2 regions of the Paraburkholderia strydomiana genome follow, and region 2 is predicted to be linked to the other one. Evidence: riboswitches for the same ligand, from Rfam matches in the RefSeq annotation. Region 2 holds a riboswitch; the other holds the start of a gene.
What was found. Region 2 has a riboswitch for glycine ahead of gcvT (glycine cleavage system aminomethyltransferase GcvT). Riboswitches for the same ligand answer to the same signal wherever they lie in the genome.
Positions count from the first base shown of each region.

Region 1: another riboswitch for glycine. It lies ahead of J2W46_RS00795 (D-amino acid dehydrogenase); the one in region 2 lies ahead of gcvT (glycine cleavage system aminomethyltransferase GcvT).

Region 1 covers NZ_JAVDVL010000001.1:172,718-179,759, forward strand. Annotated here, with positions in the region: gene J2W46_RS00775 (acyl-CoA dehydrogenase family protein) at 271-1,536, shown strand; gene J2W46_RS00780 (SLATT domain-containing protein) at 1,627-2,145, shown strand; gene J2W46_RS00785 (YceH family protein) at 2,156-2,857, opposite strand; gene J2W46_RS00790 (lipocalin family protein) at 3,063-3,635, shown strand; glycine riboswitch at 3,692-3,784, shown strand; gene J2W46_RS00795 (D-amino acid dehydrogenase) at 3,953-5,164, shown strand; gene J2W46_RS00800 (BON domain-containing protein) at 5,229-5,507, shown strand; gene J2W46_RS00805 (acetate/propionate family kinase) at 5,529-6,686, opposite strand; gene J2W46_RS00810 (phosphoketolase family protein) at 6,699-7,042, opposite strand, start outside.
Region 2 covers NZ_JAVDVL010000006.1:298,339-305,380, reverse strand. Annotated here, with positions in the region: gene J2W46_RS18630 (UvrD-helicase domain-containing protein) at 1-1,750, opposite strand, end outside; gene J2W46_RS18625 (oxidoreductase) at 2,157-3,206, shown strand; gene J2W46_RS18620 (hypothetical protein) at 3,389-3,739, shown strand; glycine riboswitch at 3,831-3,930, shown strand; glycine riboswitch at 3,973-4,125, shown strand; gene gcvT (glycine cleavage system aminomethyltransferase GcvT) at 4,206-5,324, shown strand; gene gcvH (glycine cleavage system protein GcvH) at 5,403-5,783, shown strand; gene gcvP (aminomethyl-transferring glycine dehydrogenase) at 5,944-7,042, shown strand, end outside.

The sequences.
Region 1 (7,042 bases), on a different contig from region 2:
CGGGTATCGCGCTGGTATTGCGAGCATGCACCGCACGCCTCGCAGCGTGTGTGCGGGGCCGCACGCTGCGTGGGTCGTGAGTGCGCCGCGAGCATGGGGACTACGCGAACCATCAGGACGAGTACGGACCATACGGGCCATGCAGCAGGAATGCGACCGATCCATTTCTCTCCCGCTGCTAAGAATCGGCCAAATGCTTCGTTGCTCGCAGCGCGTGTCATGCCGTACCGTTGACGGATTGCGCATTGCGCGCCTCACTACGGAGAATCCATGTCCGCGCCCACATCGCATGCCGAGCCGGCCTCTGCGGCCGGCATTGCCGACGCCGCCCAGCTTTTCGACGACAACGCGCTGACCCGCCGTTTCGCGCCGGTCTTCGCACGCATCGCGCAAGGCGCGGTGCATCGCGAACGCCATCGCGAGCTAGCCTACGAACCCGTGCAGTGGCTGCGTGAAGCCGGCTATACGAAGCTGCGCGTGCCGGAACAATATGGCGGCGAAGGCGTGTCGCTGAGCGAATTTCTCGCGCTCGTCACACGCCTTGGCGAAGCCGACTCGAACCTGCCGCAGATTTTGCGCGTGCACGGCGGCTTCATCGAATCGCTGCTGGAATACGGCGACGACGCGCTACGCGACCGCTGGCTCACCCGCGTCGCGCAAGGGCAGATAATCGGCGGCGCAGTGGCCGAGCGCACGGCCGGCACGAACAACAGTGTGCGGTTGACGCAATCCGCCGGCGCGTGGCATCTGGACGGAGAGAAGTACTACACCACGGGCACGCTATACGCGGATTGGGTGGACGTGACCGCGTACGACGGACAAAGCGACGTGCGCGTGCTGGTCGCCGCCGACACGCCGGGCCTCGAGCGTATCGACGACTGGGACGGCTTTGGCCAGCGTCTGACGGGCAGCGGCACCGCACGCTTCAATCATGTACCTGTCACGCGAGAAAACGTGTACCGGCGCTACGACGCGTCGGCGCCGCGCCGCAACAGTGTGCTCACCTCGTACTACCAGGCCCTGCACGTCGCGAATCTGGCTGGCATCAGCCGTGCCGCGCTGCGCGATGCAGTGGCCTTTACGCAGGCTAAGACGAGAACCTTCGGTATCCCAGGCGAATCGAGTCCGCGCGACAATCCACTCGTGCATCGCGTGGTCGGCCGGCTTGCGAGTCTCGCCTATTCGACGCAAAGCGTTAGTGCGTCGCTCGCGCGGGCCATCGACGAAGTATTGGTCGCGCGACAGGAAGGACGCACCACCGAAGACACCTACATTCGCCTCGACATTCAGACCTTTCAGGCGCAGCAGATCGCGATCGAGCAGACCTTGCAGGCCGCCACGCTGCTGTTCGAAGTAGGCGGCGCATCCGCGACCAGTGAAACGCGGCGCTTCGACCGCTACTGGCGCAATGCGCGAGTGCTCGCGTCGCACAACCCGGCGATCATTCGCGAGGCCGCCATCGGCGACTTCTACCTGAATGGCAACGCGCACAACGAGCGCTTCGCCGTTGCCCGGCCGACAGCCGTGGCCGCATGACCGGCAGCGCGCCAGGCCGCGCTTTCATGTGGCACAGTAGCGTCAGTGCATGCGCGCGGCGCGCGGCACGCAACTGCCCTGACGAGCCCCATGAAGAATCTGCCAGCCTATGAGCCGCCAGTCGATGAACAGCAACTGTTGCTGAAATGGATCCGGCGAGCGCGCGAATCGCAAATGAGCCACTACGACATGGCCGATCTGTTGTCCGCACGCGACCGTAAGCTGGGCTGGCTCGTTACCGTGCTGGCCGCGTTCGTGGGCACGGCGGTGTTTGCATCGCTGAACACGAACGCGGTCTCACTGGAGATCAGGATTCTGGTCGGCCTCGTGAGCGTGATCGCCGCGGTGTCGTCGGCGTTGCAAACGTATATGCGTTATGCGGAGCGCGCAGAAAAACATCGCGCCGCAGGCGCGCGTTATGGCGCGGTGCGGCGGCGGCTCGAATCGGTTTTTGCAGGCGACGCCGACGCGCGCGACGGCCACTATCTGACCGCGATTCGCGACGAACTCGACCGGCTTGCGCAAGACTCGCCCAATGTGCCGCCGCGCAACTTCTACCGTACTCAGCGAGCGTTATCCGCAGATCCGCGGCGCGGCGCCGAAACCTGAACGGCCGGCGTCAGGCGTCGAGATCGTTCGCGTCGATGCCTAGCTCGGCTGCCATGCGCCGTACCACTCCCTGGAGACGGTTGACCTGATCGGCAAGCCGTTTCTGCTCGGCCTTCACCGCTTCGAACGTGGACAGCGGCACGGTTTCGTCCTCGCCGCCGCCCGACTGCGCGAACTCGCTCAGGTTCACTTCGCCGCATAGCAGATGCATCCATCTGTTTTCGCGCTCGCCCGGCGTGCGAGGCAGTTTGACAACACGCGGCGGATCGTTCGCGGCGAGTTCGTCGAGAAACGCCTCGACCGACGAGATATCGGCAAAGCCATGCAAGCGCGCGCTGTTCAGGCGCAACTCCGCCGCCGTCTGCGGGCCGCGAAGCAACAATGTGGTCAGCAACGCCGCGGACTGGCTCGGCAGACCGAGCACGCGATTCATGTTGTGCTCGAAGCGCGGCACACGGCTGCTACTGCCTTCCATCACGAGGCTTAGCCGTTTCAGACCGTCGAGCGCCGTTAGTACTTCTGCCTCGGTCGCGTTCATGACGGGCGAGCGGCCGGTCTTCTGATTGCAGCCCAATGTCAGCGCATTGAGCGAGAGCGGATAACTGTCGGGCACCGTGTGCTGTTTTTCGACGAGCACGCCAAGCACGCGCCCCTCGAGCAGGGTCAATGCGCGGATGGCAGGACGGGACGGAGCGTCGGGAGTCGAGTTCATTTGATGTAGCGGCATGTGCCGGTGTGGTCGTGGATAACACGCCTTACCATCGCTCTGCGAGGCGGCACTTTTCTCCTGGTGGGCACTATGATAAACGGCCCGCGCCTTGACGGCGTATGGAATCGCCGCGACGGACTGCGGCGCGTAAGCGGGCGCTGGGCACGAGGCCTGCTTTCTCATCGTCTTTCTCGACACGGAGTGTTTAATGCCAATGCGTTCACAGTCGGTCCTGCGCGTGAGCGCTATCTCCCTCGCGGTGGGCGCCGTGTGCCTGCTCGGCGCCTGTGCGCTAAACCCAGGCGGCAAGAGCGGCAATGCACGTGTGCCCGAGCCCGCCAAGCCGGTCGACCTCGGGCGCTATCTGGGCCGCTGGTACGAACTGGCGCGCTACGAAAACCGCTTCGAAAAAGGCTGCGAGGCGGTGACCGCCGACTACGCCGCGCGTGAAGACGGCCTGATCGACGTAACCAACAGTTGCCGCAAGGGTGGCGTTGAAGGCCCGCTCGACGCCTCGAAGGGGCGCGCCAAGGTGGTAGCCGGATCGAACAACGCGAAGCTGAAGGTGTCGTTCTTCGGCCCGTTCTTCGTCGGCAATTACTGGGTGCTGGATCACGCCGACGACTACAGCTGGTCGATCGTCGGCGAACCGAGCGGACGCTACCTGTGGATTCTGACGCGTGAAGCGAAACCGGCCGCCAGTGTGAAAGACATGTTGATCGAGCGAGTGCGTGCGCTTGGCTACGACACGTCGATGTTGCGCATCACGCAGCATACGTAACGCGCCAGAAAACACTTGCCGGAAGAAATTTTGCCCGGTATCGTCGTGGCGTTCTGCAAAGCAGCGCGGGAGAGATCGTCTGAAGCCAGGGCGACGCCGACGGAGCAACCGCCCCGGAAACTCTCAGGCAAAAGGACCGCGCAGCAGGAACATCTGGAGAGCGGCGCCGCGCGCGCCCACCGAAGGGGATTCCCGCGCACATACAGCGCTTTCGCGCAGCGCGGGAAGAAACTCTCAGGTACATGGACAGATGGGGCATCGGCACCGGTTTCGCACGAAATCGAACCCGGTGATGCTCAACTACTCTGGACCATGTCATGTCACGAATCGCCATTATCGGCGCCGGCATTACCGGCGTCACGACCGCGCACGCCCTCGCCCAATGCGGCCACCACGTCACCGTGTTCGAACGTCACCGCTATGCAGCGATGGAAACCTCGTTCGCCAACGGAGGCCAGCTGTCCGCCAGCAATGCAGAAGTTTGGAACAGCATGGCCACTGTTCTGAAAGGCCTGCGCTGGATGTTCACGCGCGACGCCCCGCTGCTGCTCAATCCCGTGCCCACGTGGCACAAGTATTCGTGGATGGGCGAATTCCTGCGGCAGATTCCTCACTACCGCGCTAACACCGTCGAAACGGTGCGGCTTGCCATCGCCGCGCGCGAGCATCTGTTTTCGATCGCCGAACAGGAAGGCATCGACTTCGATCTCGAACGGCGCGGCATTCTGCACATCTACAAGACGCGCAAGGAGTTCGATGCGGCGGCCAAGGTGAATGACCTTCTGCGCGAAGGCGGACTCGAACGCAGCGCGGTGACGGCGAGCGAAGTGCAGCGCATCGAGCCCACGCTGCACGGCGATTTTTACGGCGGCTTTTTCACGCCGTCCGATTCGACTGGCGACATCCACAAGTTCACGCGCGGTCTCGCCGATGCATGCGTTCGCCACGGCGTGCAGTTTCATTACGATGCGGAAATCATGTCGATCGAGCAACCCGCCGAAGGTCGCTTCTCGCTCACAGCCCACCTCGAAGGCGAGACACAGCGCTTCGGATTCGAGCGGATCGTCGTGTGCGCGGGCGTGAAAAGCCGTGACTTTGCTGCGATGCTCGGCGATCACGTGAACGTGTATCCGGTCAAAGGCTATTCGATCACCGTGTGTCTCGACGATGCAACGAGCAGGCAGCGTGCGCCGTGGGTCAGCCTGCTCGACGACAGCGCGAAGATCGTGACGAGCCGGCTCGGCGCCGACCGTTTTCGCGTCGCGGGCACGGCGGAGATCAACGGCTTCAATCGCGATATCCGCTCCGCCCGGATTGCTCCGCTAGTAGACTGGACGCGGCGGCATTTCCCCGAGGTATCGACCGCGCGTGTCATTCCGTGGGCTGGATTGCGGCCGATGCTGCCGAGCATGTTGCCCAAGGTCGGACGCGGAAAACGGCGCGGCGTGTTCTACAACACGGGGCACGGCCACCTCGGCTGGACGCTGTCGGCCGCAACGGCACAGGCGGTGGCGCGCGCGATTGAGTAGCGTGCCGCCACGAAGACGCGGCATCTGCTAGTGTTGTGCAATCCGCGTCTTGACCTTGAAAACCATGGCTCATTCGGGCTTTCCCAATCCGGACAGCGCCGTCCCCGACGGCGCGGACGGCGCGCGTCTGAGCGACGAGCAGATTGGCGCAGAGGCGACGCGGCGGCTCGCATGGGACGCCGCGGTTCCTGAACGTACGATCACGGTGGAAGTCAGCAACGGGCGCATCGTGCTCAACGGCGAACTCGAACACGACGCCCAGCGAATCGCGGCGCTCGAAGACGTGACGCGCCTGTTCGGCGTCGCAGGCGTATGCGATCGACTGGTCGTGAAGCATTCGTGAGCAGATCAAGATCCAACCCGCTCAACCTCGATCTGCACGCAGCAACGCGCGGCAATGCCTCGCAATCTGCTTCTCTTCTTCGGTATGAAGCACCCTCACCTTGCCCGAGGCGTCGCCTTCATGAAGGCCAAGAAACGACAGCCCTTCGCAGATCCGTTTGCGCATCTGCACGCTGTGTTCGCCGATGCCGCCGGTGAACACCAGCAGATCGATGCCGCCCAGCAAAGCCGCATATCCGCCAATGGTTTTGCGCACCGCGGTCGCGAACGCGTCGAGCGCCAGTGACGCATGCGGGTCGCCCGCCGCCGCGCGTTGTTCGAGCGCCTGCATGTCGCTCTCGCCATCGGCGTAACCGGCCAGGCCGCTGTGCCGGTTCAACAGCGTTTCCAGCCCCTTTGCGTCCAGTTTCTCGACTCGCATCAGATATAACAGCACGCCCGGGTCGAGGTCGCCGCAACGCGTTCCCATTGGCACGCCGCCGGTCGGCGTCATGCCCATCGACGTATCGACCGAGCGGCCGTCGCGCAATGCGCACACGCTCGAACCGTTCCCGAGATGCGCACACACCACCCGCGCCGGCAACGTGGCGCCAAGCTGGGCGACGAGCGATTCATACGACAGCCCGTGAAATCCGTAGCGAATCACGCCGGCTTGCGCATAGCGCCGCGGTAACGCGAGTTGCGCGGCACGCGGAGGCAGCGTCGCATGAAAAGCGGTGTCGAAGCAGGCGAAGTGCTGCGCGCCGCCGAAAATCTTCTGCGCTTCATCGATCAGATCGAGCGCGGGCGGAATATGCAGCGGCGCGAAATGCACTGCATCCTGCAAGCGGCGGCGGACCTCCGGCGTCAGCCGCTGATGCGAGCGTAAGTGCGGGCCGCCGTGCACCACACGGTGACCCACCGCCGTGGGCTGCTCATGACGTTGCTGGGCGAGCACGGTGGAGAGCTTTTGCAATGCGTCGGTTTGCGACTCCAGCACATGCTCCTCCTGGACGAGCACGCGCCCGTCGGGAGCCGCGATCCGCAAGCGGCCGTCGCGGCGGCCGATGCCTTGTGCGCTGCCTTCGAGCAGCAGCGATTCGTCGCCGCCGGAATGTTCGAACAACCCGAACTTCAGCGACGACGATCCGCTGTTCAGCACGAGAATGGTATGCGGCGAAGCGCCGTCCTGAGTGGTCATAACGGGCCTCGCTCAGCTTTTCCAGGTCCAGTTGCGGATCTCTTCCTTGTCGATGCCCTCGGCATGCGCGTAATTCAGATGCTCGATAATCTGGCCGCGCAGCCATTCCTTCGCATGGTCGCCGACACCGCGCAGCTTCGGCACACGGTCGATCACGTCGATAGCCAGCGAAAAACGGTCCACCTGATTGATGATCGCGAGTTCGAGCGGCGTGTTGATGTTGCCCTTCTCGTGATAACCGTGCACATGCAGGTTCTCGTGGTTCGTCCGGTTGTAGGTCAGCTTGTGAACCAGCGACGCGTACGAATGGAAATTGAAGATCACCGGCTTGCTCGTCGTGAACAGCGAATCGAAGT
Region 2 (7,042 bases):
CGTCCGGGTCTTCCTCGCGGCCTTCGAGCATCGACATCAGCGCGACCGTCTGGATGAGGCCGAGCAGGTTCTTGCCCGTGTCGCCAAAGCCGTCCGCCGTGTCGTAGCCGGTTGCCTCCTGGTTGCCCGAGCCAGCGGATTCATCCGAGCCTTGGGGCTCCGCCTTCGTGCCCTTGCGCTTCAACCATTCGATGAACTCCAGAACGTTTTGCCACTTGGATTGCGCCTGACGTTCATCGAATGCGTCGTACAGATACGCTTCGTAGTGGATCGCGTCCATCAACTCGTCGAGCAGCGTGCCGGCCGCGTCCTTTTCGGCGCGGTCGGTGAGGCGCTGCATGAAGTCGCAGAACACGCGCATCGGTTCGATCTGACGCGGCGACAAGCGCGCTTCAATGCCGCCCATATACACCGCCTCGAACAGCGACACCTTCGCTTGACCCGCGAACGAGCCGAGTGCTTCGAGCGTCGTGTTACCGACCCCGCGACGCGGCGTGGTGATCGCGCGGATGAACGCGGGGTCGTCGTTAGCGTTCGCAATCAGCCGCAGATACGCGCAAATGTCCTTGATTTCGGCTTTATCGAAGAATGACTGGCCGCCGGACAGCACATACGGAATCCGCTCGCGGCGCAGCACCTGTTCGAAAATGCGCGCCTGAAAGTTGCCGCGATAGAGAATTGCGTAGTCGCGAAAATTCGCACGGCGCTCGAACTTGTGCGCGGACAGACGAAACACTACGGACTCGGCTTCGTGCTCTTCGTCGTTGCACGGCGTGACGGTGATCGAATCCCCCATGCCGTGCTCGGACCACAGTTTCTTTTCGAAGAGCTTCGGGTTATTCGCGATCACGTTGTTGGCGGCGGTCAGAATGCGCACCGTCGAACGATAGTTCTGCTCGAGCTTGATCACATGCAGCTTCGGGAAATCCTTGCCGAGCTGCGCAAGGTTCTCGAGCGTCGCGCCGCGCCAGCCGTAAATGGCCTGATCGTCGTCGCCCACCGCCGTGAATGCCGCGCGCGGGCCGGCCAGTTGCTTGAGCAATTCATACTGGCAGGCGTTGGTGTCCTGATATTCGTCGATCAGCAGATAACGCAGCTTGTTTTGCCAGCGGTCGCGCACCTGCTCGTTGCTCGCGAAGAGTTCGGCGGGCAGGCGGATCAGATCGTCGAAATCGACCGCCTGGTACGCGTGCAGCGTCGCCACATAGTTGCGATAGACGATCGCCGCCTGGTGCTCGTCTTCATTCGCGGCGATCGCGATCGCCTGTTCGGGCATGATGAGCCCGTTCTTCCACAGCGAAATGATCGATTGGATCTTGCGGATAAAGCCCTTGTCCGTCGAGCCGACCTGCTCCTGGATCATGCCGAAGCAGTCGTCGGAATCCATGATCGAGAATTGCGGCTTTAGGCCGACGTGTTCCGCTTCCTGCCGCAGAATCTGCACGCCGAGCGAGTGAAACGTGCACACCGTCAACTGATTGACGGGCACTTTGCGGCCTTCCTTGCCGGGCGTGGTCAGCGTCTTGCCTTCGAGCAGTTTCCCCACGCGCTCGCGCATTTCCGCCGCGGCTTTATTCGTGAACGTGACCGCTGCGATGTGGCGCGGCTCGAAGCCCTTTGCCTCGATCAGGTGCGCGATTTTCTGCGTGATCACGCGCGTCTTGCCGCTCCCTGCGCCGGCGAGTACGAGACACGGCCCGTCAAGGTAACGGACCGCTTCATTTTGAGCGGGATTCAGGCCTGCGGACATCGTCTGTGGATGGGGTAGTGCGGGTTGAAAAGCGGCTGTTCAGACGGAGCACTCGGACGCGCCGTTTGATAGCGGCGCTTGAGGCGCCGCAGCGCAGTATTGCCGGTCGCGAAGCCGGCGCATGCCGCGCGGCGCGCGCTCAGGGAATGCATGCCACGCGTTGCGAGGCTCGCCCGGCGCGCCTCGGTTGGCGCGAGAGGAGCGATGTTAACACGGATGAAATCGGCGGATAGATTCGCTCGACGAATCCTGCGGATGAACCGGCGCCCACCGCTTTGGGAAAAATGTCAGAGCTTCGGCGCCTGGCCTGCCGGCGCAATCCCGGTCCCGGCCATGCCACAATGACGGCGTTGCGCGCCGCCGCCGCGGTGGCAAAGCGGCGCGCCGTTTTTGCAGGAAGACACGCATGTCCGCATCGCTGAAAATTGGATTGATGGGTTACGGATTCGCAGGCGCGACGTTTCATGCACCGGTGATCGAGCACTGCGGCCGCGCCAGCGTCGCCGCCATCGCGACCGGCAGACCCGAGACCGCGCTCGCCGACTATCCGCACGCGAAAGTGGTGGCCGATCTCGACGCGTTGCTCGCGCTCCCGGAGATCGACTGCGTGGTTATCGCCACGCCGAACGACACGCACTTCGATCTCGCGCGCCGTACGCTCGAAGCAGGCAAGCATGTGGTGGTCGACAAGCCGGTTACGCTGAGCGCCGCCGACGCTCGCACGCTCGCCAACATTGCACTCGCGCGGGGCAAGCTGTTCGTGCCGTTTCACAACCGTCGCTGGGACGGCGATTTCATGACCGTCCGCGATCTGCTCGCAAGCGGCGAGTTGGGACGCCTCACGCACTATGAATCGCATTTCGACCGGTTCCGGCCCGAAGTGCGTCAGCGTTGGCGCGAGGAAGCGTCGCGCGGCGGCGGGCTGCTGTTCGATCTCGGACCGCACCTGATCGACCAGGCGCTGGCAGTGTTCGGCGCGCCGCAGACCGTGTCCGCGACCGTTCGCACACATCGCGATGACGCGAGCGCGCCTGACTACGTGCATATCCAGTTGGGCTACGGCGGGTTCGAAGTCGTGTTGCACGCCAGCGCGCTGACGGCGATCGTCGCGCCGCGGTTCGCCATTCACGGCACGCGCGGCAGTTACGTGAAGTACGGTCTCGACACGCAGGAAGACCAGTTGAAAGCCGGCTTGCGTCCGGGCGACGAGGGCTTCGCGGCCGGCAATGCCGCCGGCACGTTGCGCGTGCTGGAGGGCGACCGCGAAGTGGAGCGCGAATTGCCGACGCGCAATGGCGATTATGCGGGCTTCTACATCGCGCTCGCCGAGGCGATCCAGCACGGCGTGAAATTTCCGGTGAGCTCGCAAGATGCCGTCGACGTGATGACCATCATCGAACTGGCGGCGCGCAGTTCCGACGAAGGCGTCCGCCTGCCATTCCAGCGGGTTCGTTGACCGGCGTTACAGGCTATTCAGGTGTTGCCGGCGCGGCGCAAAGTGCCGCGCCGGCAATGCTGACAAAGCGGAAAGCAATATAACGTTACAAAAGAGCGGGCCGTCCGGGTCAGCGCTCGTCTGCCGTGATCCGTTGCTACGCCTGTAGCAACGCAAAACCACAACGACTTCACGGAGAGTTCATGTCACGTCCCATCCGCGCCCTCGCCGCATGCGCATTACTGAGTTCGCTCGCCGCCTGTGTGGTAGCACCGCACACCGAGCCGGCGCCGCGCCCAAGCCCGCAACAGATCGCCGATAAACGCCTGCATCAGGTCGACGGCCGCATCGACAATCTGAGCCGCCGTATCGACAATCGCGTCAATCAAGGCTACTACCCGCCGCCGCAAGGCGATGCATTGCATCATCGGCTGGATGTGATCCGGCGCGAGGCGCACGAAATGGCCGGGCAACATGGCGGCGGCTTATCCCCCGACGAACAGCGCGTGCTGAACCAGGAACTGGACGGCGCGGCGCATGCGATCGGAGAGTAAGGGCGAATAAGGACGAATCAGGGCGAACGAGGACGAATGACGGCGAATAAACCGTCCATTTGACAAGCCTCCGGCCCTCGCGTACATTCGCCGCACGCGTCGGGAGAGCGCGCGGGCCGCTGATTTTCGCAGGCCGCGCCGCCGAAGGGGCACACCCGCAAACTCTCAGGCAAAAGGACCGAACGCGTCGAAAGACCGGCCGCCACGTAACACACGCAACATCAAGGCGCCGTTTTTCGCACTCTGGAGAGCGGCAGTAGCCGTCTGCATCGCAATGTCGTGCAGATCCGGCAAGCTGCCCACCGAAGGGGCGCGCGTTCCGCCGTGACGAATCAACGTCGCCGCGGCAGCGCAATCTCTCAGGTATCGAGGACAGAGGGGCCATGCAGAACCACGCTCGCAGCCAGCAGGCCGCGAGGCGCGGCTCTGCATGGCCTTTTTTGTTTCGCGAGACGCCCGAGGCCCCATGACCGAACTCAAACACACTCCGCTCAACGCCACCCATCGCGCGCTCAACGCTCGCATGGTCGATTTCGGCGGCTGGGACATGCCCGTCAACTACGGCTCGCAGATCGACGAACACCGCGCCGTGCGTACCGACGCCGGCATGTTCGACGTCTCGCACATGTGCGTCATCGACTTCACCGGGGAACGCGTGCGCGGGTTCTTCGAGCATGCGCTCGCCAACAACGTCGCGAAGCTGCAAACGCCTGGGCGCGCGCTGTACTCGTGCCTGCTGAACGCGGACGGCGGCGTAATCGACGACCTGATCGTCTATTACTTCGGCGAAGATCATTTCCGCGTGGTGGTCAACGCGGGCACCGCCGACAAAGACATCGCGTGGTTCAAGCAGCTCAACGAAGGCGGCTTTGGTCTGACCATCACGCCGCGCCGCGATCTCGCGATCGTCGCCGTGCAAGGTCCGAACGCGCGTGAGAAGGTTTGGCAAACCGTCCCGGCCATCCGCTCTGCCACCGAAACACTCAAGCCCTTTAACGCCGCGCGCGTCGAATCGACACCGTTCGGCGAATTGACCGTTGCACGCACCGGGTACACCGGCGAAGACGGCTTCGAGATCATCGTCCCGGCCGATCACGTCGTCGCGTTGTGGAACGCGCTCCAAGCACAGGGCGTGCGCCCGGCGGGTCTCGGCGCGCGCGACACGCTGCGTCTCGAAGCCGGCATGAACCTGTACGGCCAGGATATGGACGACAACATCTCGCCGCTCGACGCCGGTCTCGCCTGGACCGTCGACCTGACCTCCGCGCGCGACTTCGTCGGCAGGAGCCGGCTGGAAGCGGACGGCTCGTGCGCGGCGTTCGTCGGTCTGATCCTGCTGAAGGAGAACGGCAAGGCCGCAGGCGTGCTGCGCGCGCATCAGAAGGTCGTCACGCCGCACGGCGAAGGCGAAATCACCAGCGGCACCTTCTCCCCGACCATGCAGGAATCCATCGCCTTCGCACGGGTGCCGAAAGGCGTGCAACCGGGCGACACGGTTCATGTTCAGATTCGTGACAAATCCGTGCCCGCAAGCGTGGTAAAACTGCCGTTCGTGCGCAACGGCAAAGTACTCGCAGTGAGTTGAACCATTGTTAGCAGTCGGCGCGTGCGTCCTTTTCCCAGTTTTTAGTCCATATCGAATCACACCGCATAGGAGCATCCGATGAGCATCCCGGCCGATCTGAAATACACCGAATCGCACGAGTGGGTCCGCACCGAGGCGGACGGCACGCTGACGGTCGGCATCACCGACCACGCGCAGGAAGCGCTCGGCGACATCGTCTTCTTCGAAGTACAGGAACTGGGCAAGACCGTCACGGCCGGCGATACCGTCGCCGTGATCGAATCGGTCAAAGCCGCTTCGGATATTTACGCGCCGGTTTCCGGCGAAATTATCGAAGCGAACACCGCCGTTGCCGACACGCCCGATTCGGTCAACAGCGCCCCGTATGAAAGCTGGCTCTTCAAGATCAAGCCGGCCTCGGACGCAGCGCAGGATCGTTTGATCGACGCGGACGCGTACTCGAAGTCGATCGGCGCCTGATTCACTTTTATATAACCCGACAGGTGCGGCGCGTCCCTCGCGAAACACACGGGACCGCGCCCTGAAGAAAATCCCTTTTGGGATGCTCCTTCAGAAGACCTTGCGCACAGCGCCAGGTTTGGAACGGTCCAGCACGGACAGCCGCACCGCCAGGAACACCATGAAGCTCGAACACCCGGATCGTCTGATGAACCGCACTCCTCTCTCGCTCGCCGCGCTCGAAGTGCATGACGCCTTCGCTGAACGGCATATCGGCCCGGATGCGGCCGACCAGGAAGCGATGCTCGAAGCCTTGGGCTTCGCGTCGCGCGCCGCGCTGATCGACGCCGTCATTCCAAAGACGATCCGCCGCACCGAACCGCTGCCGCTCGGCCCCTTCGCACAGCCTAAGAGCGAAGCAGAAGCGCTCGCCGCGCTGCGCGAACTCGCGGACAAGAACCAGGTGTTCCGCTCGTACATCGGGCAGGGTTACTACAACGCCCACACGCCGACGGTGATCCTGCGTAACGTGCTCGAGAATCCCGCGTGGTACACGGCGTACACGCCGTATCAGCCGGAAATCTCGCAGGGCCGCCTCGAAGCGCTGTTGAACTTCCAGCAAATGATCGTCGATCTGACAGGTCTCGCGATCTCGAACGCGTCGCTGCTCGACGAAGCCACCGCCGCAGCTGAAGCAATGACGCTGCTGCAACGCGTGGGCAAGCCGAAGTCGAACGTATTCTTCGTCGCCGACGACGTGCTGCCGCAAACCATTGAAGTGGTGAAAACGCGCGCCACGCCGGTCGGCATCGAAGTGAAAGTGGGCCCCGCAGCGGAAGCCGCGAACGCAAATGCATTTGGCGTGCTGCTGCAATACCCGGGCGTAAACGGCGACGTGCGGGACTATCGCGCGCTGACCGAGGCGATCCACGCAGCGGGCGGCCACGTGGTGGTCGCCGCCGACCTGCTCGCGCTGACCGTGCTTACGCCGCCGGGCGAGTGGGGCGCGGACGTGGCCGTCGGCAACACGCAGCGCTTCGGCGTTCCGGTCGGCTTCGGCGGCCCGCATGCGGCCTACCTCGCCGTGCGCGACGAATTCAAGCGCCAGATGCCGGGCCGTCTCGTCGGTGTGACCGTCGACGCGCAAGGCAATCCCGCGCTGCGTCTCGCGCTGCAAACGCGCGAACAGCACATTCGCCGCGAGAAAGCGACGTCGAACGTATGTACGGCGCAAGCGCTGCTCGCGATCATGGCCAGCATGTATGCGGTGTACCACGGCC